DNA from 3 places in the Vibrio sp. 16 genome. Region 1 is predicted to be linked to each of the others. Evidence: predicted binding sites of a transcription regulator. Region 1 holds the regulator's gene; each other region holds the start of a gene.
What was found. The regulator MetJ, encoded in region 1, represses methionine synthesis genes. The targets are predictions, from matches to a motif close to TTAGACNTNTANANGTCTAA.
Positions count from the first base shown of each region.

Region 1 (10,132 bases):
TGTAAGCAAGACGCAGGGCATGCTGATCGTGTTGAACTTCATAGGTCAATGGCTCAAGCTGAGCGCGTTTCAGGCCTGAAAGGACTTCTTTTTCGAGTCGAGAAAAATCATGACCCGCAGAAAAATTGAGTTGGATAAGCAGTACTTCACTGAGTGAGGAAATGATTTTTGCTCCTCGACCAGAGGCCAATACACGCTCTATGCGAGTCGAGCCAGACTCTGGCTCGTAGCTACAGCGAAGATGTAGATCCATGGCGCTTTGGGCGACGGGTTGTAGCGTTCTGCTATGCAACACAGGGGCAGCGAGACGAGCGAGTTCACTGGCTTCATCCAGTCTGAGTAGTGGCAGTAAACATGCATCACTCACGATACGTGGATCCGCGCTGTATACCCCTGCAACATCACTCCAGATTGTCACTCGGCTGACTTCAGCCAGTGCCCCGATGACGGTGGCGGAGTAATCGGAGCCGTTTCTACCAAGCAGCACGGTTTGGCCGTGGTTATCTTGCGCCATAAAGCCGGTAATCACCACTCGGTGATGAGCATGCTGTGCCAACACTTCCTTTAATAGCGGGTATGACGTACCTCGGTCGACTTCTGGCTGAGTCCCGATCTCTGCTCGTAAGAAGGCGCGAGCATCTTGTGCAACGGCGTTTAGGTCGCTTTGGTTAAGGAGTGCCGCTAGGAGGCGTGATGACCATACTTCACCGTGGCCAAGCACCGCCGCTTTCTCCGCGTCAGTGAGTGGCGCGGTCAGTTCGCCTAATGTTGAAAACTCATCATGAAGTATTGCCAACAAGGCGTCTTGTTCGTCCGGTGCGATCAGCTCTTCAATCAAGGAAGTTTGGAATTGGCGGAGGCTTTGCAGCACTTCATGCGCTAGTCGGCCATCTTTGTTGAGGGATTCAATAAACTCGATCAGTCGGTTGGTGGTTTTTCCTGCTGCAGAGACGACAATCAGGTCTTCGCTGTTAGAGTACTCTTTTAAGATGGTGACTACGCGGCGGTAACATTCGGGATCGGCGAGGCTACTGCCGCCAAATTTGTGCAGCTGACGAGAAGCAGTCATTAGCATGCCTCCTTGGTTTGATTAAAGGCGCGGTCTAAGTCTGCAATTAGGTCACCGGCATCTTCCAAACCGACTGACAAGCGGAGCAACTGATGAGTGACTCCCGCTTCTGCAAGCGCCTCTTCACCCATCGCTCTGTGCGTCATCGAAGCTGGGTGGCAGATCAAACTCTCTACGCCACCCAAAGACTCGGCTAGTGAGAAGAGTTCGAGCTGGCCAACGAAGTGTTTGAGCTGCTCAAAGCTTCCTGCAAACTCAAAGCTGAGCATAGAGCCAAAGCCAGACTGCTGTCGTTTCGCTATTTCGTGTCCTGGATGATCCGGAAGACTCGGATGATAAATGGTTCCAACGAGGTCTTGGTTTTTGAGGTACTCAAGGATTTGCGCCGAGCTTTCTTCATGCACCTTCATGCGTGCCCCTAAGGTGCGTATGCCACGTAGGGTCATATAGCTGTCAAATGGAGTACCTGTCGCGCCGATACAGTTGCCCCACCAAGCAAGCTCCTCTGCATGCTGTTCGGTTTTAGTGACGACCACGCCACCAATGACATCTGAGTGGCCATTAATGTACTTGGTGGTTGAGTGAATAACGAAGTCTGCGCCTAATTCGAGAGGCTTTTGGAACACTGGTGTTAAAAAGGTATTGTCGACACCGACGAGCGCACCAACCTGTTTTGCTTTGGCGCATACTTTTGCGATATCGACCACGCGCACTAAAGGGTTGGAAGGGGTTTCAATCAAGATGAGTTTCGGATTTAACGCAATGGCGGCATTGAGCGCTTGCTCGTCCGATTGATCAACAAACTGCACTTTGAAGTCACCTTTTTGTGAGCGCGTGTTGAATAAACGGTATGTGCCACCGTAGCAGTCATGAGGCGCGATGATGAGGTCATCTGGGCCCAAAAATGCAGACACCCATAAGTTGAGCGCAGAGGTGCCGCAGTTTGTTACTACCGCGCCTTTACCTGACTCTAACTCAAACAATGCGGTTTCAAGTAAGCCGCGGTTTGGGTTGCCTGAGCGGGTATAGTCATACTGAGGAACTTCACCAAATGCTGGAAAGCCATAGTTTGTCGAGAGGTAAATAGGGGGAACAACAGCGTGGTGTTGAGTGTCTGATTCAATACCAGTACGTACGGCAATGGTGGCTGGCTTATGGGCGCTCATAAGTGTTTCCTTTCGAACAGTGGTGACAACTTGTAGGGAATACGATATACCTGATGGATGTTAGATATATGTTATTCCATCTCCATATCTCACCACTTTACTTCTCATTTTTAGAGACGTCAACACTTCTAGACGTCTATATGTCTTTGCTTGTGGCTATAAATACCGCTAAAATTGCGCTTTACTCAACTAAACATAAAAATGAATTAAGGTGCGCAATGGCAGACTGGAATGGCGAATACATAAGCCCATACGCTGAGCATGGAAAGAAAAGCGAACAAGTAAAGAAGATCACGGTTTCTATTCCATTGAAAGTATTGAAGGTATTAACGGATGAGCGTACTCGTCGTCAGATTAATAACCTACGCCATGCAACAAACAGTGAGTTATTGTGTGAAGCATTTTTGCATGCCTATACCGGTCAGCCACTACCAACGGATGAAGATTTAAGAAAAGATCGCCCAGATGATATCCCTGCAGAAGTGAAAAAACTGATGGAAGAAATGGGGATCGAATACGAAGCGTTTGACGAAGAATAAAAACACGCCTTGGTTAGTCCATAATTGGTAACAAACGCACCTCTTAATTTGCTGTCGTCGATTTGTTTCAGATACTAAAAAGCCGCTGACTTTAGGTTAGCGGCTTTTGGTTTTCAGAGGCGTGACGATTACGCTCCCATGTAGCCTTCAGGCATATCGATACGTGCAACGCCAGAGTCAACGGCCGCTTGTGCCACAGCTTTAGCAACGCGAGGTAGTAGGCGAGCATCCATTGGTTTTGGAATGATGTAGCTTGGTCCAAACTCTAAGTGGTCTACGCCCGCAGCTTTAAGGACTTCTGCCGGCACTTCTTCTTTTGCCAGTTGACGAATCGCATCAACGGCTGCAAGTTTCATTTCATCATTGATTTCACTTGCGCGAACATCCAATGCACCACGGAAGATGAATGGGAAGCAAAGAACGTTGTTCACTTGGTTTGGATAGTCAGAGCGGCCTGTACCCATGATGAGGTCATCACGCACTTCATGCGCCAGTTCCGGTTTGATCTCTGGATCAGGGTTAGAACAAGCAAACACAACAGGTTTATCGGCCATCAACTTTAGAGCCTCAGCCGGAAGTAGGTTAGGACCAGATACACCTAAGAACAGGTCCGCGCCTTCGATCACATCTTCAAGCGTGCGTTTATCGGTATTGTTGGCGAATAGCTGCTTGTACTCATTTAGGTCGTCACGACGAGTATGAATGACCCCCTTACGGTCAAGCATATAAATCTTTTCACGCATCGCGCCACATTTGATCAGTAGCTCCATACAAGCCACAGCGGCAGCACCTGCGCCCAAACAAACGATCGTTGCCTCTTCTAGCTTTTTACCTTGTAGCTCGATCGCGTTAAGCATGCCCGCCGCAGTAACAATTGCAGTACCGTGTTGGTCGTCGTGGAAAACAGGAACATCACAACGTTCAATCAGTTGCTTTTCAATTTCGAAGCAATCCGGTGCTTTGATGTCTTCTAGGTTAATACCACCAAAGGTGTCAGCAATGTTAGCGACAGTGTCAACGAACTCTTCGATAGTGCGGTGTTTGACTTCAATATCAATCGAGTCCAAACCAGCGAAGCGTTTAAATAGCAGTGATTTACCTTCCATGACTGGTTTTGAGGCCAGCGGACCTAAGTTACCTAGACCAAGAATCGCAGTACCGTTGGAAATAACCGCAACCATGTTGCCTTTAGACGTATATTTGTAAACATTGTCTGGGTTTTGTGCGATCTCACGAACGGGCTCCGCTACACCTGGGCTGTATGCTAACGCGAGGTCAGTTGCGGTCTCCGCAGGTTTGGTTAGTTCAACAGAGATCTTACCGGCTGTTGGGTAAGCATGGTAATCCAACGCCTGTTGACGGAATTGTTCTTCAGGGGATAGTTCTTGGTGATTGTCAGATGACATAGGTGTAGGTACTCGTTATTAATGTTTGGAAAGGGGGAATCCATTCTAGAGTAACTAAGTCAAGCTGCAAAGGTCAGAATGCGACCTGTAACGCCAAAAGGTGTCAATTCACTGGAGATTAGACCAGATGAATAGAGATGTCGCTAGGAATTCTCAATATTGATGAAGCAATACACTGCGTTAATAGAGACTTTTCTGAACGTGAAAAACAAAAAAGGACGCCAGAGCGTCCTTTTTAGATTCGGTTAAGAAGTGATTACTTCTTGCTTGATAGAGCACCGAAACGCTTGTTGAAGCGATCAACACGGCCGCCTGTATCAACGATACGTTGCTTACCAGTGTAGAATGGGTGACATTTGTCACATACGTCTAGGTGGATTGACTCTTTAGCTAGAGTTGAGTTGAACTCAAAAGAGTTGCCACAAGAACATGTTGCTTTAACAGCTTTGTACTCTGGGTGGATACCAGCTTTCATGGGAGAACCTCTAATATAGGCCGTGTCGCTATCCGAATCTTAGCCGGACACCACACGTAGTTAAAAAATAGCTTGGATACCGCTGCCATTGGCGAGCCATATCTCTAAGGCGCGCTATAGTAATGAATCCATCTCTCTGAATCAACCCGTTTACAGAGAAAAGTGCTACTTTTTTAGCCGAATATGGCAAAGGTGCTTGTTGGTATTCTCTCAAGCTAAGTTTTGGTCAGCAAATCCCGTCTCTTTCTACTTTTGACCTTTTCCCTTACACTGGTTTGGTCTCACTTTACACTTCTTTAATGGCTATTATGCGACCAACGATTGCGCGAGTGGCGTTACCTGTTCCACTGGACAAACAGTTTGATTATCAGATCCCTTCACATGCGTTTCCGATTATCGGCGGACGAGTGTCGGTGCCGTTTGGTCGACAAACTCTGGTTGGTGTGGTTACCGCGTTGGTGAATGAGTCGGAATTTGGGGTTGATAAGCTCAAACCGATCAAACAAGTACTTGATAGCCAACCTGTCTGGCCAGATACGCTTTACTCTTTGTTGTATTGGTGTAGCCAGTTCTATCAGTACCCGCTGGGCGATACCTTACTTAATGCTATGCCGAGTGCCTTAAGAAAGGGCAAGCCTGCCGATTTTGCCGCGCTGGTGGAGTGGCAACTGACGTCGCTGGGGCGTGACCAATTCATGCAGGGTTTTGGTCGAGCAGTACAACAGGCGAAAGTGATGCACATGCTCGAGCTTGGACCTGTTCCTCACCAGGTGTTTATTGATCAAGACATCAGTTCTAGCGTTCTAAAAACGTTAAGTGAGAAAGGGTGGATAGAATCGATTGAGCGCAAACCCGTTATTCGAGATTGGAGCCAAGACGTTGAAGCGTCTGTTGAGAAGCCGAAGCTCAACACTGAACAAGCGGTGGCGATTGCGACCGTCAATAGTATCGATGGTTTTGGGTGCTTTTTGCTGGAAGGGGTAACGGGATCAGGTAAAACCGAAGTGTATCTCAACTTGATAAAACCTGTACTTGAGAAAGGAAAGCAGGCGTTAGTCCTGGTTCCGGAAATTGGCCTTACTCCTCAAACCATCAATCGATTCAAAAAGCGTTTCACGGTTCCTGTTGAAGTGATTCACTCAGGACTGAATGATAGCGAAAGATTGAACGCGTGGCTTTCGGCTCGAGATAACGCGGCGGGGATTGTTATTGGTACTCGGTCAGCATTGCTTACGCCGTTTCACAACTTGGGCATTATCATCGTTGATGAAGAGCATGACGCTTCGTATAAACAGCAAGACAGTCTCCGTTACCATGCTCGGGATGTTGCGGTTATGAGAGCGAACAAAGAGCAGATTCCTATTGTGCTTGGATCTGCGACCCCTGCGCTGGAAACGCTCCATAATGCACTGCAAGGCAAGTATCACCACTTGATCCTCTCTAAGCGAGCGGGTAATGCGACGCCAACCACCAACAAAGTACTAGATATCAAAGGATTGTACTTAGAGAGTGGTCTCTCTGCGCCTTTGATTGCCGAAATGCGTAAGCACTTACAGGCTGGCAATCAAGTGATGCTGTTTCTTAACCGACGTGGCTTCTCTCCGGCTCTTATGTGCCACGAATGTGGTTGGATTGCAGAATGTAAACGCTGTGATGCCTACTATACCTACCACCAGTACAGTAACGAGATTCGTTGCCATCACTGTGGATCTCAGCAACCCATTATTCACCAGTGTCAAGGATGTGGCTCGACGCACTTGGTGACGGTCGGTGTCGGAACTGAGCAATTAGAAGCACAACTCGCGCAGCTATTTCCAGATTACAAAGCGATACGAATTGACAGAGACAGCACTCGCAGAAAAGGAAGCCTTGAGTCCGCGCTCTCTGCGATCCGAAATGGTGAGTATCAGATCCTGATTGGAACCCAGATGCTTGCCAAAGGGCATCACTTCCCCGATGTCACGTTAGTCGGGCTGTTGGATGTTGACGGCTCCCTTTACAGCAGTGATTTTCGCGCTTCTGAACGTTTAGCTCAGCTGTTCATTCAAGTTGCTGGTCGGGCAGGACGCGCGAGTAAACCTGGGGAAGTTGTGCTGCAAACCCACCACCCTGAACATAGTTTATTGCAGGCGCTACTAACCAAGAGCTATCGTCATTTTGCAGAGACCGCGCTTCAAGAGCGCAAACTGGCGATGCTACCGCCGTATACATTCCTTACCTTGTTTCGAGCTGAGGCCAATCAAAGCCCATTGGTTGAAGAGTTTTTGCGTCAAGTCCGTCACACCCTAGAGGCTCATCCGCTGTTTGATGATGGTTGCCAAGTGTTAGGACCGACGCCCGCCCCCTTGGCCAAACGTGCAGGTAAATACCGTTGGCACTTACTACTGCAAACCCAGCAACGCTCTACGATGCAAAAATTACTGTCGAGCGCCAAGCCTGTCATTCAAATGCTGCCTAGCGCGAAAAAAGTGCGTTGGACTATGGATATTGAACCGCAAGATCTCAGCTAGTCCTTTTGGGGGATTCATTCGCTTGCGTTATCAATGTTGGATGAATTAGTTGCTGCAAGATTAATGATTTGCATGTTTTTCATTTATTTGTGATTGAGATCTTGTTTGAGCTGCTCGTTTTGTTAAATCTCCCGTAACTTTGAATGACGAAATGAATAAACTAGACCAAGTATTACTTGACTATGCCCACGATATCGCGGCAAGTTAATCGTTTGCTTCGTGCAAATGAACCATAAGAATGAGCTTTAGCTCATCATCGTCACTCCCGACAATCAGAACGAGAGGATGTGACTCAACAAGGTTTAGGTGGCACCGCGCTACCAATGTTGGAAATTGAAGAGGGTAAAATTTTTATGGCGACAATGAAGGATGTTGCCCAGCTAGCAGGCGTTTCGACAGCGACGGTTTCTCGTGCGTTGATGAATCCCGAAAAAGTGTCTTCTGCTACCAGGAAACGAGTAGAAGATGCAGTGCTAGAAGCTGGATACTCACCGAACTCTTTAGCGCGTAATTTGCGTCGCAATGAGTCCAAAACCATCATTGCTATCATTCCAGACATCTGTGACCCCTATTACACAGAAATCATCCGTGGAATCGAAGACGCAGCAATGGAACATGGCTACATCGTTTTACTCGGCGACAGCGGCCAACAGAAAAAACGTGAAAGCTCATTTGTGAATCTCGTCTTTACCAAGCAGGCAGATGGCATGTTGCTACTTGGTACCGACCTTCCTTTTGATGTCAGTAAGCCAGAGCAAAAAAACCTGCCTCCGATGGTGATGGCATGTGAATTTGCACCTGAGCTAGAGCTTCCTACAGTTCATATCGACAACTTAACATCGGCGTTTGAGGCAGTGAACTATTTGACGCAAATGGGGCACAAACGTGTCGCACAAATTTCGGGTCCAGAATCCGCGGTTTTGTGTCAGTTCCGCCATCAAGGTTATCAACAAGCGCTGCGCCGTGCGGGCATCACCATGAACGCCAACTACTGCACTAATGGAGACTTTACCTTTGAAGCGGGTGCGAAGGCGGTTCGCCAACTACTTGCGCTCAAAGAGCCGCCTACCGCGGTATTCTGTCACAATGATGCGATGGCCATTGGCGCGATCCAAGAAGCGAAGAAGTTAGGGCTACGGGTCCCACAAGATTTGTCTGTCGTTGGCTTCGATGACATTCAGTTCGCCCAGTATTGCGATCCGCCGCTAACCACGATTTCTCAGCCAAGGTATGAGATTGGGCGCCAAGCCATGTTGATGATGCTTGAGCTGCTTCGAGGGCATGATGTACGTGCTGGTTCAAGGCTGCTCGAGACGAATCTTGTTGTGAGAGAGAGCGCGGCGCCACCAAGAGTACTGTAACGACAACCAAAAGCGGCGTATTTTGCTGCGCCGCTTCCATTTCCCCTCTGTCATCGTTTGGCAATCTGCATTACCATATCGGCAGTGGCTCACCTATGATTGATGTACAACAGTGGCAAACAAAGATTATGTAAAACGTGGCCGAGGCAGCAGTGGGCGTAAACCTACACGCAAACAAGCGGCTCCTCGTCGAAAACCCTGGCGTAGTGGACTTATCGCCATTCTATTGGTGTCTGTCTTTGGTTATGGCTTGTATACCCTAAGCACAGACCCTGAACCGCCAGCACCTGTTGTCGAAACAAAACCTAAGCCAAAGCCGAAACCAAAAGCGACGTTACCTCCTCCTCCTGAGGAGAAATGGGATTACGTTGAAAGCTTGCCAAACCGCGAAGTGGAAGTGCAAGCGAAGGAGCAAGTGGTTTCCGAAATCCCTTACATCATGCAGTGTGGTGCGTACAAAAACGCTCAGCAAGCGGAAGCACGCAAACTGGATATCGCATTTCAGGGTATCAATAGCAAAATCCGCAAAAAAGAGGGCAGCAGTTGGTATCGCGTGGTACTAGGGCCTTACAAATTTAAGCGTGATGCAGAGCGAGATAAGCACAAACTTCAACGCGCTAAGATCGAGCCTTGCGCGATTTGGAAAGAAGCACAGTAAAACACAAAAAACGAACCTCTCGGGGTTCGTTTTTCATTTCTATCTCAAGGTTGTTCCCTTGAATTCCTCTTTGGGTAGCCTCATATAATCTTTAACACTGAGATTAAAACAACTATGAGGCCCTACTCGTGACTACCATTGTATCTGTACGTCGTAATAACAAAGTCGTCATCGCTGGTGATGGACAAGTATCTCTAGGTAACACAGTAATGAAGGGCAATGCGCGCAAAGTGCGTCGCCTCTATAACAACAAAGTTCTAGCGGGCTTTGCTGGTGGTACGGCTGATGCCTTCACGCTGTTTGAAAAGTTTGAAAGTAAGCTGCAGATGCATCAAGGTCATTTGACCAAAGCAGCAGTGGAGCTGGCAAAAGATTGGCGTAGCGATCGCGCACTTCGTAAGTTAGAAGCTTTGCTAGCGGTGGCTGACGAAACAGCGTCACTTATCATTACGGGTAACGGTGATGTCGTTCAGCCTGAAAACGACCTGATTGCGATTGGTTCAGGGGGCAACTTTGCTCAAGCCGCGGCAACGGCTCTGCTTGAAAATACTGAATTAGATGCGCGTGAAATCGCAGAGAAATCACTGAAAATTGCCGGTGATATCTGTGTATTCACTAACCATCACCACACTATTGAAGAACTAGAAATTCCAGCTGAGAAAATCGCTGAATAACCAAAGATAGTGGCAAACAAATTTAAGGAAACTGATTATGTCTGAAATGACTCCTCGCGAAATTGTTCATGAACTCAACCGCCATATCATTGGTCAAGAAAACGCGAAACGCTCAGTTGCGATTGCGCTGCGTAACCGCTGGCGCCGTATGCAATTGGAAGAAAGCTTGCGTGTTGAAGTGACACCGAAGAACATCCTAATGATTGGTCCAACCGGTGTCGGTAAAACAGAAATCGCTCGTCGTCTGGCGAAACTGGCCAATGCGCCTTTCATC
Region 1 covers NZ_OY808997.1:2,266,215-2,276,346, reverse strand. Annotated here, with positions in the region: gene U9J37_RS10375 (bifunctional aspartate kinase/homoserine dehydrogenase II) at 1-1,069, opposite strand, end outside; gene U9J37_RS10370 (O-succinylhomoserine (thiol)-lyase) at 1,069-2,235, opposite strand; gene metJ (met regulon transcriptional regulator MetJ) at 2,454-2,774, shown strand; gene U9J37_RS10360 (malic enzyme-like NAD(P)-binding protein) at 2,903-4,180, opposite strand; gene rpmE (50S ribosomal protein L31) at 4,437-4,655, opposite strand; gene priA (primosomal protein N') at 4,964-7,165, shown strand; gene cytR (DNA-binding transcriptional regulator CytR) at 7,519-8,526, shown strand; gene ftsN (cell division protein FtsN) at 8,639-9,184, shown strand; gene hslV (ATP-dependent protease subunit HslV) at 9,313-9,858, shown strand; gene hslU (ATP-dependent protease ATPase subunit HslU) at 9,896-10,132, shown strand, end outside.

Region 2 (10,132 bases), 990 kb from region 1:
CCGTATCTGCGTGGATTACCTTTGCTCATATTGGGGAAAAGAGCCGAGTCCACACTCACTTGTTCAGTCCGCTTGTCGTCATCGTTAGCTTACTGATCCAAGATTGGCTGATGGTTTCCGTCGACTTAATCTTAACGCTCATCTACCTTGGTTACGGTTTCGCTCTGTTGCGACAATCGCAGCTTCGTAATGCGATGCTCAATGTCTCTTTAGGTCACTGGGAATCAGTCCAAAAATCCCAACGAATCGCTGCAACCGCTCTGCTCTTATCGGCAGTCATCGACATTGGCATATCGGTTGATTTCGCCCTCAATCAAGGCTCCTACGCCATCTACATTTTAACCACCGCTCACTTACTGCTTTTACCGATCCTGTCACTGGCGGTCGTCACCGCCGCTATCCACACGCCGATACAAGAGGAGGTGTCAGACACGTCGCTGTCAAAGGAACCTTGTACCACTAGCAGAATGCAGCCATCAGCTGGAGTAGAAACACCCCTACTCGAGTCAACTGCAAAAGAGATCATCCAAGCACTCGACGACAACATGCGTCGTAAATCAAGCTACCTTGATCCTGAACTGACGCTTTCCAAGTTGTCGAGAAAGCTTGGTTACCCAGCAAAACAGATCTCCATCGCCGTTAACCAAGTCCATCAACGCAATATATCCAAACTCATTAACGAATATCGGATCCAACACGCCCAGAAAGCACTGGTAGAAACCAAAGACAGCATCACCCAGATATCACTCAGCAGTGGCTTTCAGACTAAATCAAATTTCAACCGAGAGTTTTCGCGCGTCAGCGGCATGTCACCGAGTCAATATCGCAAAGAACATCGCGCGGTAAAAACGGATGCAACAAATAACGGTTAACAGAACGTTTTTATTTAGTTTTAAATCAGTTAAGCTAGCGGCGATGTATTTTGAGGATGGGTTATTGCCAGTTCAACGCCAGTTTTGTATTACCTTTTTAGCTGTATTTGCGCTGTTTTTTACCTGCGTAGCGGTGAGTGTGCAAGCTGAGGAACATCATTGGCCGCTTAACCCTCATGCTGGTAACCTGCTAAGTGTGATTGCGCCAATACATAACTTGGAGTGTACTCAGCACGAACCTACTAGCACCAGCAACCATCAATGCTGCGCGTCTATTTGCTTGCTTAAAATGCCTTGCGCCCACTGCATTAGTACCCATTCTTTACCGCTTTCATCACTCGCCCTTATTGGCCAAGATGATAATCAAAAAGCGATAACACGAATTCAAACACTGTTTCGCCCTCCTATTATTACGTCCTAAATTTCGCAAACACCCTGCGGCCTGATGCTGCAGTACTATTTGATTCACTTAATTTAGGATTATGCAATGAAGACGTTATTTGCACTATTTTCTACGCTATTGCTCGCGCTAAATGTACACGCGGCACAATTTGAAGAAGGGACACACTACACGGTTTTATCCGGAGAGAAGGCTTCCAAGCCGAAAGTCACTGAGTATTTTTCGTTCTACTGCCCCCACTGTTACAAGTTTGAACCTGTGATTGACAACCTAAAAGCCTCACTGCCAGATGGTACCACATTTGAAAAAGTGCACGTCGCTTTTATGGGAGGCAACATGGCAGTTCCAATGGCAAAGTCATACGCGACCATGGTGGCATTGAATGCAGAGAAGACGATGGTGCCAGCGATGTTTAAGCAAATTCATGACCTGCGCAGCGCACCAAAAGATGAAGCGCAGTTGCGCCAAGTCTTTATCGACAACGGTATCGATGGCGCAAAGTTTGACTCTGCGTACAACAGCTTTGTCGTAAGCTCTATGCAGCGAAGCTTCGATAAGCAATTTAAGCAGAGCACCTTAACCGGCGTTCCTGGCGTTGTGGTAAACGACAAATACATCGTCAAAGCGGACCAAATCCGTTCTTTTGAAGAGTACAACCAACTGGTTAACTACTTACTGACCCTGTAGCAACCAAACCAATCAACAAGGCCAGCATCACGCTGGCCTTTTTTAATCTAGCAATTGCCCTTTTTCGCTTGCCCAGGAGGACAGAAACGATCACCACTTGTCGAAGACTCTTTATTTTTCAGTTTGACTTCCACATCTCTGTACTCGCCTTCCACGCTAGTGATCTGGCAGCCAGCAAGCATTGCAGCAAAGCACAACGCAATACAGGTTTTCTTCATCTTTTTACTCCTTACGTTTAGGTCACTGACTTTATGTTTGCCACGCCTTAGAATGTCATTGAGTCGTTAATTCGTGTCTTGACTCGGTTAAGACGGGAAGAAAGATAAACATTACAAGGAGTCATCACATTGGCTTTAGAGAAATTTGCCGACATCTATCAACGCGCCGCCAAGCGAAAAGGCGGCGTCAAACAGCTTGAATCCATACTTGCGACGCCATTAAGCAAGGAAGCAATTGCGTCAATCCCTAATGACCGCTGGCTGTCTGCGTTTAGTATGAAGGTCTTTCAAAGTGGCATATCGTGGAAAGTGGTACGTAACAAATGGCCTCAGTTTGAAGAGGTGTTTTTTGGTTTCAAAATAGAACCCTTGCTGATGATGTCAGACGAACAGTGGGACGACAAAGCAGCCGATACCCGAATTATCCGCCACCATACCAAAGTCAAATCGATACGCGCCAACGCGCAAATGATCTATGAAGCTTCACTGAAGCATGGCAGCTTTGGTCAGATGGTCGCCAACTGGCCAGATGATGACATCACGGGTCTATGGTCCTACTTGAAAAAACAGGGACAACGACTAGGCGGAAACACAGGGCCTTACAGTCTTAGGCAACTGGGCGTGGACACATTTATCTTGTCTAAGGATGTTGAGGCATACCTACGCAGTAACAAAGTGATTGAAGGCGGCAGAGACACCAAACGCTCACTGGATTCTGTTAATCAAGCCTTTGCTCACTGGCAGAAAGAGAGTGGCCGCAGTCTGACTCATATTAGCCAAGTGATCGCCTTTAGCGGTGGAGACAATCGCGTCCAGAGTCCGATTGAATAGCCCAACTCCCGGTCATTCAGCTTACTTCAAATTACAACCAACAATTTCTTCAATTGAGCATAGCTGTAAGCTGAACCGTTACCCACATATTGAGTGATTGATTCGCGCTTTTATGAATTTGAATTCCTATAAAAATAAGCTTTGAACGTTAAAGTATTCACAGTAATTATGAATTCATATCACCTATACTAAAAAGCAAAGCGACTCAAATCATCGCTGAGTGAATACCGTCACTATCAGGCAAAGGATAAGCGTCATGGCAGACATAGATACCTCTCAATTAGTCGTTCCGGATTCTGTACTTAATAGCTGGCAAGAAATTGTTGATTTGGTTGCCAAGATGACGCAATGCCCTGCCGCGCTAGTCATGCGTATTCACAAAAATGACATTGAGGTATTTTCTAGCAGTCGAAGCGAAAACAACCCTTACGCACCCAATGCCAAAGACTCACTTGGCCATGGTCTATATTGTGAAACCGTGATTAGCGAGCGGCGTATGCTGAACGTCCCCAATGCGCTCAACGACCCAGAATGGGATAGTAATCCAGACATCAAGCTGGGTATGATTTGTTACTGCGGACTGCCTGTGTTTTGGCCTGATGACACCCCTTTTGGCACCATCTGCATGCTCGACAGCCAAGAGCGCTACTTTGATGAAGATGCGATGTCGCTGCTTGGTCGCTTTCAAACAGCCATCGAAGGCCAGCTAGAAACCCTTTACCGTAAAGAAGAGCTTGCCCTACTCAATCAGGAGTTAGAAAACAAAGTCGCAGAAAGAACCAAGACACTTGCCGATCTCAGCAGCCGCTTACTCAAAGAAATTGAGCAGCGCACCGCGGCGGAAAGCCACTTGGATTTTCATCTTCACTACGACCCGCTCACTAAACTCCCCAATCGAATCACACTGGCTGACGATCTCGCCAAACAGATGGCCTCTCTAGAAGACGATGAACAAATTACCCTGATTTATTTCAGTTTGAGAAACTTTAAGTTTGTAAACGCAAGCTATGGCTACATGTTCGGTGATCAGATTTTGTCGTCACTGAGCCAGCGGATCTGCCACAAGCTGCCCAAAAAGTGGAAACTGGCCAGAATTGTTGGCTCAGATTTTGTTCTCGCCGCCCAGCACCTGCGCACGCCAGAGCTGCAAGAAAAAGCCATAGAACGAATTACCAATGCGTGCACTCAGCCTTTTAATGTCAACGGTATGAGTATCAATTTGCAATGTAACTTGGGTATTGCCGTCTTCCCAATGGATGCAACAGACTCATTTAGCCTTATTCAGCGAGCCTGCTCAGCAATGAGTGAAGGTAAAAAAGAAGGTTTGCAGGTCGCTTACTTTAATGCGGCAGCACAAAAAGCCGCCGAAGAGCGCTTACGACTTGAATCACACCTTTCTAAGGCGCTGGAGAACAACGAACTCGAGGTTCATTTCCAGCCTATCATTTGCCTCAAACAAGGGGGGAAGATCATTGGTGCTGAAGCGCTATTACGATGGAACAATCCAATACTGGGGCAAGTGTCGCCAGACCGTTTTATCCCTCTCGCGGAAAGCAACGGCCAAATAATAGAAATCGGCTACTTTGTTTTGCATCAAGCACTGAAGCAAGCTGCAGAGTGGCATCGCGCATCCCCGCACTCGTTTAAAATGGCGATCAACATCTCACCAATCCAATTCCAAGAGCAGCACTTCGTCCAACACTTACAAGACATCATTGATCTTTACCAACTGCCCGCGAAGTGCATTGAACTGGAACTAACAGAAGGTATTCTGTTGCAAGATGAGGAGTATGCGCAAAATATCCTTGCTCAGTTGCGTCAATTTGGCGTCAGCATTTCTCTTGATGACTTTGGTACTGGGTACTCTTCACTCAGTTATCTGCAAAAATACGCGTTTGATACGTTAAAAATTGATCGCAGCTTTATTAATCAGTTAGAGCACAATCAACACAACCGTGAGCTGACAAGAGCCATTATCGCAATGGCACACAAACTCAATATGATGGTGATAGCCGAAGGAGTTGAAGAGCTCTATCAGGAAGACTTTATTCGAACCGAAGAGTGCAACTACGCTCAAGGATTTTTGTATGGTAAAGCGGTTCCTGCTGATGAGTTCACGCAACAAATGACAAATGGGCTTTAGTTTAATCAAGCGCATTGGCACTCGCCAACAATAGACACTTATCACCCCATCGGCTTGGTGGGGTAATTAACCTAGCTTGCTCAGTACTTTTTCACACAGCGTCTTCAACGAGATAAGTTCTTCAAGCTCTAAGTTAATTTTGCACTTCATCGCATTCGGAACGGCTTTTGCGGTTTGTTTGAGCGCTTGCCCAGATGAGGTGAGGTTTAGCACTCTTACCCTTTCGTCCGTCTCGCTTCGCTCTCTTAGCACGTAGCCTTTGCTTTCCAAACGCTTTAACAAGGGAGTCAATGTTCCAGAGTCAAGGTGCAAGCGCGAGCCAACATCTTTAACACTTGCGCCATCTTGCTCCCACAGCACCATCATCACCAAGTACTGCGAGTAAGTCAGATCCAATTCATCAAGCAGAGGACGATAAGCTCGAATCACCGCATTTGCCGCACTGTAAAGTGGAAAGCAGATCTGGTTATCAAGCAGCAGTTTCTCATCATCACTCAAACTTGGTTGCGTTTGGCATTCACTCATAATGTCACCTAAAAAATAAATTGCGCACAATATAGTTGCATTCTACATGGATTTCGATATAAGATTGCAAACAATTAAATTGCACACAACTTAAATCAATAAGGAAACTCTCCATGACTACCCTATACAAGACTCAAGCAACAGCACTCGCAGGTCGTAATGGCCAAGTAAAAACAGATGATGGACTTCTCGACTTAGAACTTTCTTACCCTAAAGAGATGGGGGGCAGTGGCGCGGCGACCAACCCAGAACAGCTATTTGCTGCAGGCTACTCTGCGTGTTTCTCTAACGCCATTCTACATGTCGCTCGTGAAGCGAAAGTTGCGCTAAAAAACGCGCCAGTTACCGCTGAAGTAGGCATTGGTCCTAATGAAACAGGGGGCTTTGCTTTAACGGTGAGTTTAGCGGCAGAGCTGGATTTACCTCAAGAGCAAGCACTTGAACTGACAAAAGTCGCCCACCAAGTTTGCCCTTACTCAAACGCGGTTCGTGGCAACATTGACGTTAAAGTCACGGTGAACGGCCAAGCAATTTAATCAGCCGACAAATTCATCCACTGCCATAGAAAACAAGCCGATCATGTGATCGGCTTGTTTCGTTTCTCTTTCGCGCTTTATGCGTATTCTTTACGCAGTTTCTTCGCAGCTGACACCATGTTGGCTAACGAGGCTTCCGTCTCTTCCCAGTTTCGGGTTTTCAGACCACAATCTGGATTCACCCAAAGCCTCTGTGCAGGAATCTTCTCCGCCGCTGTCGTCAACAATCCTTCTATCCACTCTTGCGTGGGTACATTTGGCGAATGGATATCATAAACGCCAGGGCCGATTTCATTTGGGTAGTTGAACTCTTCAAATGCTTTCAGCAGCTCCATGTTTGAGCGAGAGGTTTCAATGGTAATCACATCTGCATCTAACGCGGCCACTGAATCAATGATTTCATTGAACTCCGAGTAACACATGTGCGTATGGATTTGTGTTTCCGGCTTAGCGCTCGATGCAGAGATCTTAAATGCGTCTACCGCCCACTCCAAATACGCTTTGTGATCGCGCTTTTTCAGCGGCAAACCTTCACGAATCGCAGGCTCATCGATCTGAATGATGTTAATGCCCGCATCTTGCAAATCAGAGACTTCATCACGCAGCGCCAACGCAAGTTGCTCGGCGATCTGTTTGCGAGAAATGTCTTCTCTTGGGAAAGTCCAACATAAGATGGTCACCGGGCCAGTCAACATGCCTTTCATCTGCTTGGAGGTAAGGGATTGTGCGTAGGTCGACCACTCTACGGTAATCGGTTTTTCACGTTCAATGTCCGCCACCACGATAGCCGGTTTCACGCAGCGAGAACCATAGCTTTGAACCCAACCGAACTTAGTGGTTTGGAAGCCAGCCAAATTCTCGGCAAAGTATTCAACCATATCGTTACGCTCTGCTTCACCATGCACAAGGACATCGAGGTCAAGGGCCTCTTGGCGTTTAACGGCGTCTTCGATGTGCCCTTTTAGTGCCACTTCGTACTCTTGCTGCGACAATTGCCCCGAGCGAAACGCACTGCGTTGGACTCGAATTTCACTGGTCTGCGGGAATGACCCAATGGTCGTCGTTGGGAACAAAGGCAGCCCTAAAACTTCACTCTGATGCGCTGCTCGTTCTGGGTAAGGGGCCGTTCGCTCAGTCAGTTGTTTAGTAATTCCGTTTAGGCGAGCCTGTACCTGAGGTTTGTTTACGTGAGTCGCGGTTTTACGCGCTTGAATTGGGGCGCTATAAGTATCGCAAGCCAGAATCGCCTCTTGATCGCCATCAAGCGCTTTGCCAAGTAGCGCAACTTCCGTCACTTTTTGCTTAGCAAAGGCAAACCAACTGCGCACTTCCTCAGAAAGCTCTGTTTCAAGCGATAGATCAACAGGGCTATGCAGCAAAGAACAAGAACTTGCCACCCACAGTTTATCACCCAGTTTGTCTTTAACCGGTTGTAGCAATGCAAGCTGAGCGCTTAAGTCTGCGCGCCACACGTTACGCCCATTGATCACACCCGCAGACAACACCCAATCTTTAGGTAATTTATTTGCCACCAGCTGCAACTGTTCTGGGGATGCCGACAGGTCGATGTGTAAGCCGTCAACGTTGAGCTCAACAATTTTGTCTAACGTATCGAGAACAGAATCGAAATAGGTTGTCAGTAGCACTTTTACGTCTGTTCGAATCACTTGATACGCCAACTTAAACGCGTCGAGCCATGGTTTTTCAAGCTCAAGAGATAAAATAGGCTCATCAATTTGGACCCACTCTACGCCTAAGTTGGCCAACTTTGACAAGATCGCTTGGTAAGCGGTTAACAGACGCGGCAACAAGCTCAAGCGATCAAAGCCCTCTTCCACCTCTTTACCCAAATAAAGGTAACTCAGCGGCCCTAGTAGGACAGGTTTAACTTTATGACCATCTTGAATCGCCTCATTCACCTCTTCAAACAGCTGAGGCCAGCTCACCTCGAAGGTATCTTCTTGGCTGAACTCAGGCACAATGTAGTGGTAGTTGGTATTGAACCACTTGGTCATATCAGACGCCGCACTGCCGCTACAACCGCAGCTTGCCTGAGATTGTCCGCGACCAACCTTAAACAAGGTATCTAAATCAGGAAAACCAGAACGGTGGCGTTTAGGCACGTGACCTAACAATAACGTGGTAGTGAGAACATGGTCATACCAAGCGAAATCGCCTGCTGTCACGTAGTCTAAGCCAGCTTGTTGCTGAGTTTGCCAGTTGCTGACGCGCAGGTCTGAACCGACCGATTTCAATTGAGCTTGGTCAATCTCACCTCGCCAATATTTCTCTAGGGCAAATTTTAGCTCTCGCTTTTCGCCAATACGGGGATAGCCAAGGATGTGAGTCGTTGTTGTCATAATCGTCGTCCTGTCATTCTTTTCATTCACAATGTTTATATTTTTCAGCACACCAAAGGCGTCTGGATGGCTAAAATATTGCGCTAAACCCTAGACGAAGCAATCTCCAAATATTCAACTTGTTTATTAGTTTTGTTCATGATGGCTCGACAACATTGAAGCGAAATGAATAAAACCAAACATTTTAGACGTCTAGATGTTTACACTTCTTTCTAAACGACGTATGTTAAAAACACTCATGCGGAATAACTCAGTTTGAAAGGAACTCATGGTAGAGCTCAAGCATTTAAAAACGTTAACCACATTGCGTGATACAGGATCATTGACCGCCACTGCCACCGCTTTGCACCTAACTCAATCGGCCCTATCACACCAATTAAAGGATCTAGAGGCGCGTATTGGAGGTGCTTTGTTTCTGCGTAAAACTCGCCCAGTAAAATTCACCTCCGAGGGTGAGATTTTGCTTCGGCTCGCGGATGATGTGCTTCCCCGTTTGGCCAAGGCAGAGAACGAGTTAGCCAGCCTGAAAGAAGATGTGAACGGACGATTGCACATGGCGATCGAATGCCATTCGTGTTTTCAATGGTTGATGCCCGCATTAAGGGAGTACCAAGTCGCTTGGCCAAGTGTTACGTTAGACTTTTCCTCCGGTTTTGGGTTCGAGCCTTTGCCAGCACTAATTGGAGGAGAGCTGGATCTAGTGATTACATCTGACATTGCCCCGCGCTCAGAAGTCCACTACGAGCCATTGTTTGATTTTGAAATGCGACTTGTAACGGCAACCACACACCCTCTGGCAAGCCGTGCGCGCATTGAACCTCAGGACTTAGCCGATCAAACCATGCTCTCTTACCCGGTTCAGAAAAGTCGTCTCGATGTGGTCAAACATTTCCTTCAGCCAGCCGGCATTGAGCCCGCTCGTTGGAAACAGTCTGACAATACGCTTATGCTGATCCAGATGGTCTCGGCCGGCCTTGGGGTTGCAGCACTGCCCAACTGGGCCATCAGCGAGTTCTCTCGTCAAGGATTGATTACGAGTATCCCGCTTGGTGAAGGATTATGGCGAAGATTGTTTGCCGCAACGCGACATGCTGATAAGGATAAGCGTTACTTGCAAGCCTTTTTCAATACCGCTCGCCAGCAATCAAAGAGTCATTTGGAAGGAATAAAAACCGTATAAAAAAGGAGGCAGTTGCCTCCTTTTCACTATCAAGTGGTCGATTATCTAGAATAAGACTTAAATTGGTTGGTGAGCGGATCATATTGGTAGCCCAACACATCCAATTTTCCCACCACGGACTCAACGTCCATTTCGTACATACTGACTAACTCATCAAAGCTACCGCATTCCAACCGAAGCTTTTCATTAACGATACCTAGCAGAATGACGCTATCAAAGCGGCTCACATTGCTCAGATCCATAGCCACGCTCCTTTCTTAGTACGCCTACTAACAAGCCTAGCCACAATTGAGCAAATTTAAAGTGAGCCCAGTCTAAAGTGCAAACAAAGCTTGGTTGGATGTCACCGCCAGCAGCATCACCGCAAGCGCAAATCCTAA
Region 2 covers NZ_OY808997.1:1,276,641-1,286,772, forward strand. Annotated here, with positions in the region: gene U9J37_RS05650 (helix-turn-helix domain-containing protein) at 1-872, shown strand, start outside; gene U9J37_RS05655 (thiol:disulfide interchange protein DsbA/DsbL) at 1,360-1,959, shown strand; gene U9J37_RS05660 (hypothetical protein) at 2,007-2,177, opposite strand; gene U9J37_RS05665 (DNA-3-methyladenine glycosylase I) at 2,307-3,008, shown strand; gene U9J37_RS05670 (bifunctional diguanylate cyclase/phosphodiesterase) at 3,265-5,151, shown strand; gene U9J37_RS05675 (transcriptional regulator OhrR) at 5,218-5,676, opposite strand; gene U9J37_RS05680 (organic hydroperoxide reductase Ohr) at 5,790-6,212, shown strand; gene metE (5-methyltetrahydropteroyltriglutamate--homocysteine S-methyltransferase) at 6,290-8,572, opposite strand; gene metR (HTH-type transcriptional regulator MetR) at 8,841-9,752, shown strand; gene U9J37_RS05695 (DUF4250 domain-containing protein) at 9,794-9,994, opposite strand; gene U9J37_RS05700 (HI_1241 family integral membrane domain) at 10,067-10,132, opposite strand, start outside.
Region 2: a site for MetJ is predicted at 8,757-8,776, ahead of metE (5-methyltetrahydropteroyltriglutamate--homocysteine S-methyltransferase). Genes of this name have one in related genera too.

Region 3 (10,132 bases), 530 kb from region 1:
GCCAGCACCACGATCTAAAGAATGAGTTTGATGCCGAGCTCGCTGCTATGAAGCGTGACGGTCGATATCAAGCGCTGATTGAACGGTACTTTGATAGCTTGAGAGTTGAGCTGAGTGGAGAATAAAAAAGGGCTGACGCATTCACGTCAGCCCTATTCATTTTGCTTGGCTAGATAAAGTGGTGATTACCAGCCTTTAACCACGCCACCTTGGAAGATTTCTGATGCTGCTGCGTAAACTTCTTCTGTCTGGTAAGACTTCACGAAGTTCTGAACGTTTTCAGCATTTAGGTTCTCTTCACGAGAAACGATTAGGTTTACGTATGGAGACTCTTTGTCTTCAACAAACACGCCATCTTTTTGTGGAGTTAGGTTGATAGAGCTTGCGTAAGTTGTGTTGATGATAGATAGCGCTACATCGTCTAGAGAACGAGGAAGTTGCGCAGCATCTAGCTCAACGATTGAGATGTTTTTCGGGTTTGCCGTGATGTCACGAACCGTTGCTAGTAGACCTGCACCTTCACGAAGTTCGATCAGACCTTGCTGCTCAAGAAGTAGCAGTGAACGACCTAGGTTAGTTGGATCGTTTGGAACAGCGATGCGCGCGCCTTCTTGGATCTCATCCACAGATTTTACTTGCTTAGAGTAACCAGCGATTGGGTAAACGAACGTGTTACCTGCGATAGTCAGTTTGTAACCACGATCTGCCACTTGCTGATCTAGGTATGGCTTGTGCTGGAATGCGTTGATATCGATTGAACCGTCATCCAATGCAGCGTTAGGCGTTACGTAGTCAGTGAAAGTAACAAGCTCAACATCTAGGCCGTATTGCTCTTTTGCTACTTTTGCAGCAACTTCAGCAACTTGTGCTTCAGCACCTGCCATAACACCTACTTTGATTTTGCTGTTGTCAGCGGCTTTTTCGCCACAGCCAGATAACACTAATGCTGATGCAGCAGCGGCAATTGCCAAAAGACCTTTAAGATTGAATTTCATGACTATCTCCTTGTAATAAATCGAATAATTTTTATCTGTGATCGACGCGGCGCACAATGGCATCGCCGATAGATTGAATAATTTGCACTAAAATAATCAGCATCACGACCGTTACTGCCATTATGACCACATCATAGCGATGGAAGCCGTAACGGATGGCGACGTCACCTAGACCACCGCCACCTACCGTTCCTGCCATTGCTGAGTAGCTGACTAGCGTAACCAATGTAATGGTGACTGAGTTGACGATGGTCGGTAGTGCTTCAGGAAGCAATACCTTAGAAATGATTTGTACCGGTGTTGCGCCCATCGATTGTGCTGCTTCTACCAGACCTGTTGGTACTTCAAGCAAGGCACCTTCGATCAAACGAGCGACAAATGGAATTGCGCCGATGGTGAGCGGTACGATAGCGGCTGTAGTACCGATAAAGGTGCCGACTAAAATTTTTGTCACAGGGATTATGGCAACCATCAATACCAAGAATGGCACAGAGCGACCGATGTTCACGATGGCACCAAGTATGCTATTAAGCTTGGTGTTTTCGAGTAGACCACCTTTTTTCGTGGTATGGAGAATAACACCAAGTGGAATGCCCACGGCAAATCCAACAATTCCGGCAACCGCGACCATGTAAAGGGTTTCCCAAGTGGCGCCAATCAGCAAGTTGCCATTAAGGTTTAGCCATTCTGATACTGTATTAAAGGACATAACCCAATACCTCTACTTTTACGTTATGTTCACGGAGGAATTCGATAGCAGCATTGTCATCCTGCTCATTACCAAACAGTTCAGCGACCATCATGCCGAACTTTACGCCACCTGCGTAATCAAGATCAGAGCTCAAAATGCTGACGTCGATATTGAACTTGCGTGCAATTTGCGTCATCAGTGGGGCGTCTACTGTTGCTCCGGTAAACTCTAAGCGAACCAGTGGGTAGCTGCCTTCAACTCGAGTTTCTTGCAAGCGAACTTGGTAATCCTCAGGGATGGAGAGATCCAGCGTTGAGCGAATGAACTCATGGGCCAGTTCCGTTTTCGGGTGGGCAAAAATTTCGCCGACCGTGCCTTTTTCAACGAGCTCGCCACCACCAATAATGGCCACCTCATGACAGATGCTTTTCACTACGTCCATTTCGTGAGTGATCAGCAGCATTGTGATATTCAGCTTACGATTGATCTCTTTAAGTAGCTCAAGAATAGATTGAGTGGTCGCTGGATCGAGGGCGCTGGTGGCTTCGTCACACAGCAGCACTTTTGGATCCGATGCCAGCGCACGAGCAATCGCAACACGCTGCTTCTGGCCGCCACTTAGGTTAGATGGGTAGCTTTCATGCTTGTCTGCTAGGCCAACCAGTTTTAATAGCTCTGTAACCTTGGTGCTGATTTTTTCTTTTTCGGCGCCAGCCAACTCAAGTGGAAGCGCAACATTATCGAATACAGTGCGAGAAGAAAGCAGATTAAAGTGCTGAAAAATCATGCCGATGTTGCGGCGTGTTTTGCTCAGTTCAGACTTTGATAATTTAGTGAGGTCCACGCCGTCAACAATGATAGAGCCACTTGTTGGGGCTTCCAGCATGTTTACACAGCGAATAAGCGTACTTTTCCCTGCTCCAGATGAGCCGATTACACCGAAAATCGTTCCTTGAGGAATGTGTAGATTGATGTCTTTAAGGGCATTGATTTCCTTTTTGCCCTGATAAAACACCTTATTAACTTGATTAATTTCAATCATCGAGAAACTCGCTAATCCGATTACCTTGGGAGCAGTAGATAATTTTGAACTACATCTCATTTAGTAGACGATGCTATGGTCTCGCGTGTTTTCTGTCAATAGATATTTTTACGTCTAGACGTCTAAATGGTTATTTTGCTCAATCGTTTGGTAATTAGATAGTGATGAAAGAAATAAAGCGTGCAATAATTCTTACTACAACTGGGTGATTCACCCCAAAGAAAGTAACGGATAGAGAAGCATATTTTGGCTAAACCAGCAGTCTTTTTAGATCGTGATGGCGTGATTAACGTCGACCATGGTTACGTACATGATGAGCATGATTTTGAATTTATCGAAGGCGTGTTTGAAGCGACGAAGAAACTGAAAGAGATGGGCTACTTGCTTGTCTTGGTGACTAACCAGTCTGGCATTGCTCGTGGTAAGTTTAGTGAAGATCGCTTCCTAGACTTAACTCAGTGGATGGACTGGAATTTTGTTGATAATGGCGTTGAGTTTGATGGTTTTTACTACTGTCCTCACCATGCTGAACATGGACAAGGTAAATACAAAGAAGAGTGTAATTGCCGCAAACCCAAGCCTGGTATGTTTATCTCAGCACGCGACTTTTTGAAAATTGACATGGCAAACTCTGTCATGGTTGGTGACAAAGCGGAAGATATGATGGCAGCGGATGCTGCTGGCGTAGGAACCAAAATTCTCGTTCGTACAGGTAAGCCAGTCACTGACAAAGGTGAGGCGCTTGCCTCTGTGGTGCTAGACAGTATTAAAGACGTGCCAGCTTATCTCACTAAATAGCATTAAAGGGTCGCTTTGGCGGCCCTTGTTTGTTTGGAGGTCATGATGAAAAAAGGACGATTTATCGTGATGATGGGTGTAGCCTTAACTGGTTGCTCCCAATCAGCGTCACAATCAGACAACACCTTTCAAGGGGACTGGATTCAGTACCAATGTGACGCGGGGCAGGCATTTGAGGTTGGCTATTTACCAGAGCAAGAAAAAGCTTGGCTGAAAGTGGATCAGCAAGAGTTCCCTTTGATACAAGTCCCGTCAGGCTCTGGAACCAAATACATACTGGATGATGGTACTGCCGCAACCGCTAACCCTATCGTGTTGCATACAAAAGGTACGAATGCGCGATTGGAAGTTGCACGCACCATATACAAAAATTGTCAGTTCGACGAGTAACACAGACTTCGCGATTCGTTAAGCATAAGACTAGGAAGCTAACTATCCCCCTATGAGTAAAAAACTAACCATTCTTGATATTGCTAAGTTATCGGGCGTCGGTAAGTCGACCGTATCTCGAGTATTGACCAATGATCCGAAAGTAAAGCCTGCGACGCGGGCGAAAGTCGAACAAGTGATTCAAGAATCCGGTTACGTACCTTCCAAGTCTGCGCAAACCATGCGTGGTGGAAGTCAAAAAGTCGTTGGGGTGATCATTTCACGCTTGGACTCTCCATCAGAGAATAAAGCGGTAGGGAGCATGCTCAATACGCTTTATGCCGCGGGGTATGACGTGGTGATCATGGAAAGCCAGTTTGATCGTGACAAGACTAATGCCCACCTCGATGTACTGAAAAAGCGCAATGTCGACGGAGTTATCGTGTTTGGCTTCAGTGATTTTGATGTGACCAAACTGGGCAGTTGGCAAAACCGTACCGTGGTGATTGCCATGGATACGGATCAAGTCTCTTCAATCAACTACGATAACGAGCAAGTGATCATCAAAGCGCTCGAGTATCTGCAGCAAAAATCGCTCAGCCGTATTGCCTTTATTGGAGTGGACCCGAGTGACAAAACAACGGGTAAGCTGCGTCTGGATGCTTACTTAACTTGGTGTCGCGCTCATGCACTAAAGGCTTGCTACCAAACCGGTCAGTTGAATCATGAAAGTGCCTACCTACTTGTCGATAAAGTCCTCAAACCCGAGACACAAGCCATCGTCTGTGCCAGTGATACTCTGGCGCTAGGTGTCATCAAGCGCCTCCAAGAACTCGACCGTGAAGACGTTGTGGTGACAGGTGTCGGCGGTAATGAATTGCTTTCATTCCTCTTTCCTAAAGTATTTAGCATCGACCCCGGTTATTCATTAGCGGGTGAAAAAGCAGCTAACCTACTGATATCCCAAATAAATGGCGATGTGGGGACGGTTCATCTCACTCAACAGCCTCTGACTCTCTAAGCCATTATTTTCAAAGTGATTTAAAATTATACTGTGATCTCATTCAATTAATGGGACTGTTCCCATTTTTATCTTTTATCAGATCTGACAATATAATGAGCACAAATGGGAACATTCCCAAAACAACAAAAAATAAGTCAGTTAATAGTCTGATGTTGATTCAGACATGAATGAGAATCCAATTAGGGTGGACATGGATATGAGTAAGATTGCGAAACACGAAGTGGAGCGTCTGATTGAGTTGGTCGGTGGCAGCGATAACATCGCAAGTGTGAGCCACTGCTTAACGCGCCTTCGCTTTGTACTAAACGATACCGAGAAAGCAAAAGAAAAAGAGCTAGAAGCTCTGCCAATGGTGAAAGGTTGTTTTACCAACGCAGGTCAGTTCCAAGTCGTTATTGGCACTGAAGTTGATGAAGTCTATAAAGTGCTGATTGAACTGACAGGGCAAACGGCAGCATCGAAGGATGAAGCCAAGCTTGCTGCTCGTCAAAACATGAACATTTTAGAGCGCGGGATCTCCCATTTAGCCGAAATTTTTGTCCCGCTGCTGCCTGCCATTATCACCGGTGGTTTGATTCTAGGTTTCCGTAACGTTATTGGCGACATTAAGATGTTTGATGGTCAATCTCTAACGGAAATCAGCCAATTCTGGGCAACAGTCCATAGCTTCTTGTGGTTGATTGGCGAAGCGATTTTCTTCTTCCTACCGGTTGGTGTGTGTTGGTCAACGGTGAAAAAACTGGGTGGTACACCAATTCTGGGTATCACGCTAGGTGTTACCTTGGTCTCTCCGCAGCTTATGAACGCTTACTTGATTGGTAAGCAGGTGCCGGAGGCTTGGGACTTTGGTCTGTTTGTCATAGAGAAAGTTGGTTACCAAGCACAGGTCATTCCAGCAATGCTGGCAGGTGTTGCCTTAGCCTTTATTGAAACGAATCTAAAGCGCATCGTCCCATCCTACTTGTACCTAGTCGTTGTGCCGTTTGTTTCAATCATCCTTTCTGTTGTGCTTGCTCACTCATTGATTGGCCCATTTGGTCGAGTACTTGGCGACGGTGTTGCGTTTGCGGCGAAAGCGGCGATGACAGGTGACTTCGCGGTGATTGGTTCAATGGTGTTTGGTTTCTTGTACGCACCTCTTGTGATTACAGGTATCCACCACACGACTAACGCGGTTGACCTACAGCTAATGCAAGACCTAGGTGGCACGCCAATCTGGCCTCTGATTGCACTTTCTAACATTGCTCAAGCATCGGCTGTTGTGGGTATCATCATCATTAGCAAGAAGCATGGCGAACGCGATATCTCGGTTCCTGCGGCAATCTCTGCCTACCTTGGTGTAACAGAGCCTGCGATGTACGGTATCAACCTTAAGTACAAATTCCCTATGTTGAGCGCAATGATCGGTAGTGCGATTGCCGCTGCGATTTGTGGTAGCGCAGGTGTGATGGCAAACGGCATCGGTGTTGGTGGTCTGCCTGGTATCTTGTCAATCCAGCCACAATTCTGGGGCATCTACGGAATTGCGATGCTTGTTGCGATTGCGGTTCCTGCGGCACTGACACTCTTCTTCTACAAGCGCGCACAAATGAAAGGCGAGTTAGAGCCTGTAAGCGCATAAGCATTTCTTATGGAGCGGCCGTCGCTGCTCCATCTTCAACGATTTCTATTTTTGGTAAGTGAGCTCAATGATGTCTGTAATCACAAATGATGCAAACTGGTGGAAAACCGCCTCGATATATCAAATTTACCCAAAGAGTTTTTGTGATAGTGGCAGTAAAGGGACAGGTGATATCCAAGGCATTATCTCTAAGTTGGACTATTTGCAGCGATTGGGAATTGACGCAATTTGGTTAACTCCGGTTTACCAGTCGCCAATGATCGATAATGGCTACGACATTTCTGATTATTACGCGATTAACCCAGACTTTGGCAGTATGGACGATTTTGACCAACTGCTTGCAGAGGCGCATCAGCGTGGGATTCGCATTATTATGGATATCGTAGTCAACCATACGTCGACGCAACATCATTGGTTTCAATCGGCTTTGGGGGATAAAAATAGCCCATACCGAGATTACTACATCTGGAAAGATCCTGTAGATGGCGGGATCCCGAACAACTGGCAATCCAAATTTGGTGGCAGTGCGTGGGAGTTTGATGAGAAAACAGGTCAATACTTCCTTCACTTATTTGCCAAAGAGCAAGCAGACTTAAACTGGGAAAATCCTCAAGTCCGTGCAGAAGTGAAAGAGGTGATCAGCTTTTGGGCGGAGAAGGGCGTTGATGGTTTCCGCTTAGACGTGATTAATCTCATCTCTAAACAGCAAGACTTTCCCAATGATGATCAGGGAGATGGCCGCCGATTCTACACAGATGGACCTCGTGTGCATGAATACTTGCAAGAGATCAGTGAAGCGGTATTTCAACAATATGGCAGCGTGACGGTGGGAGAGATGTCTTCGACGACGCTGGAGCATTGCCAGCAGTACTCTTCACTGGATAACAAAGAACTCTCAATGGTGTTTAATTTCCACCATTTAAAAGTGGATTATCCAAATGGTGAAAAGTGGACCAAAGCGCCATTTGATTTCATCCAACTCAAGCAGATTTTCAACCACTGGCAAACCGGTTTAAATGGCAAAGGGTGGGGAGCTCTATTCTGGTGTAACCATGATCAGCCACGTGTGGTGAGTCGATTGGGAGATGATAAACACTTCCGTGTCGAGTCGGCGAAAATGCTCGGAGCTTCGGTACACATGATGCAAGGTACGCCGTATATCTATCAGGGTGAAGAAATCGGCATGACCAATCCGGGCTACACGTCGATAGAGCAATATCGTGATGTGGAAAGTACCAATATGTACGACATCATGGTCAATGAACAAGGTGTTCCTCATGACGAGATGATGGCGATCCTTGCGCAGAAGTCTCGTGACAATTCACGTACCCCGATGCAGTGGAATCATCAGGAGTACGCAGGCTTCTCCAAAGGCCAGCCTTGGTTGCAAGTCGCGAACAATTATACGGAAATCAACGCAGAACAAGCCGTTGCAGACACTAACTCTGTGTTCTACTTCTACCAGCAACTGATCAAGTTACGTAAAGAAGTGGAAGTGATTACGACTGGGGATTATACCGATCTCTATCCTTCACACACGGCTATCTTCGGCTATCAGCGCCAGTCGCAGCATCAGACCTTGATCTGCTTGAATAACTACTATGGTGATGAGTCGGAGTGCAAGTTGCCTAGCGATTTAGATTTATCGACAGCAACGTATTTACTTGGCAACTACCCGTTGCAAGGCGAGGTTTCTCAGCGTCAGGTACTTAAACCCTATGAAACGCGCATTATTCTTTTCCAAAGCTAACACCCCCTATAGTGTTTGCTTCGTTAGAACTGAAAAGTTCTAGTATTTGCCCCGCAATGTCGGGGCTTTTTTATGTCTGGAGGAAAAGCACGTTGAGAAACAATAGATACAAAAAAACCAGCTCAATGAGCTGGTTTCTTGAATATGGTGGAGGGGGACGGATTCGAACCATCGAAGGCAGTGCCAGCAGATTTACAGTCTGATCCCTTTGGCCACTCGGGAACCCCTCCAGGGTGTTTTTATCCTTAATTGATGTTTTCCCAACACGTCAATCAAGCTGCTCTCTATCTTAGAGAAAATATGGTGGAGGGGGACGGATTCGAACCATCGAAGGCAGTGCCAGCAGATTTACAGTCTGATCCCTTTGGCCACTCGGGAACCCCTCCAGGGTGTTTTTATCCTTGATTGATGTTTTCCCAACACGTCAATCAAGCTGCTCTCTATCATAGAGAAAATATGGTGGAGGGGGACGGATTCGAACCATCGAAGGCAGTGCCAGCAGATTTACAGTCTGATCCCTTTGGCCACTCGGGAACCCCTCCAGGGTGTTTTCTATTCTTTTTACAGAATAGCTTGACTAATGTTTTCCCAACACGTTAATCAAGTGTTTCTCACAACTTATTAAAAGGTTATTCACCTAAAAAGTCACAAGAATAAATATGGTGGAGGGGGACGGATTCGAACCATCGAAGGCAGTGCCAGCAGATTTACAGTCTGATCCCTTTGGCCACTCGGGAACCCCTCCAGGGTATTTTTATACTTAAGTTTTGTTTTCCCAACACAACTCTCAAGTGCGGAGCGAATCATAGCAAACTCGCTCAAGCTGTAAAGCGTTTTCTTATAATTTTGAATCGAATGGTGCCTTTTTGGGCAAAGGTGGTAGGAAATGACCATTAAGCTCAAACAATCAACGGCTTTGCTTACATAATATTTATTCCTCTTTACATTACTTGACGTTCCAGTTGCGTATAAAGGGATACAATAAACAGAGTTAATTTATGCAGAATACCAACATGAAAAACAAAATTGTTCTGAGTCTATTATCCTTGTCGATTATCGCCGCCTCTCCTTCTGTGATGGCCAACAGACAAGGACCATCGAGTGTCACCGTAGTGACTGAGCAAGTGAAAACGCATCAAGTTTCTCAATCTCTTTCCCTTGTCGGCAAATTAGCCGCGGATCAGTCGGTGATTATCGCACCAGAAACTTCCGGAAAGGTTGACGTGATTGCCGTTAAAGCGAATCAAAATGTCCAAAAAGGTCAGCTTTTGATCCAACTTGATGATGATAAAGCGCGAGCGGCTGTCGCAGAGGCGCAAGCGTATCTCAAAGATGAGCAACGTAAACTGAAAGAATTTGAGCGTCTGGTGAAGCGTAACGCCATTACCCAAACCGAAATTGATGCGCAAAAAGCGAGTGTGGACATCGCCAAAGCAAGATTGGATGCCGCCAACGCCAGTTTGAAAGACCTTCACATCAGCGCACCTTTCGCCGGAACGGTGGGTTTTATTGATTTTAGCCGCGGAAAGCTTGTTAGCGCTGGTTCTGAGCTGCTGTCGCTTGATGACTTGTCTGTGATGCAGCTCGATCTGCAAGTGCCAGAGCGCTATTTGTCTCAGTTGAGCAAAGGGATGCAAGTAAAAGCCACCACAGCAGCATGGCCAGGTCAGGTTTTTGAAGGTGAAGTGGTAGGGATTGACTCTCGAATCAATCAAGAAACGCTCAACTTGCGCGTTCGTATTCACTTCGAAAACGTCGCGCAAAAGCTAAAGCCGGGGATGTTAGTGTCTGCGGATATGGATTTCCCAGCGATTGAAGCGCCTATTATTCCTGTTCAGGCGC
Region 3 covers NZ_OY808997.1:1,735,489-1,745,620, reverse strand. Annotated here, with positions in the region: gene U9J37_RS07860 (transporter substrate-binding domain-containing protein) at 1-125, shown strand, start outside; gene U9J37_RS07855 (MetQ/NlpA family lipoprotein) at 186-995, opposite strand; gene U9J37_RS07850 (methionine ABC transporter permease) at 1,027-1,704, opposite strand; gene metN (methionine ABC transporter ATP-binding protein MetN) at 1,694-2,728, opposite strand; gene gmhB (D-glycero-beta-D-manno-heptose 1,7-bisphosphate 7-phosphatase) at 2,975-3,526, shown strand; gene U9J37_RS07835 (MliC family protein) at 3,569-3,916, shown strand; gene treR (trehalose operon repressor TreR) at 3,969-4,916, shown strand; gene treB (PTS trehalose transporter subunit IIBC) at 5,116-6,540, shown strand; gene treC (alpha,alpha-phosphotrehalase) at 6,611-8,290, shown strand; tRNA gene U9J37_RS07815 (tRNA-Tyr) at 8,436-8,520, opposite strand; tRNA gene U9J37_RS07810 (tRNA-Tyr) at 8,592-8,676, opposite strand; tRNA gene U9J37_RS07805 (tRNA-Tyr) at 8,748-8,832, opposite strand; tRNA gene U9J37_RS07800 (tRNA-Tyr) at 8,951-9,035, opposite strand; gene U9J37_RS07795 (efflux RND transporter periplasmic adaptor subunit) at 9,304-10,132, shown strand, end outside.
Region 3: a site for MetJ is predicted at 2,835-2,854, ahead of metN (methionine ABC transporter ATP-binding protein MetN). Genes of this name have one in related genera too.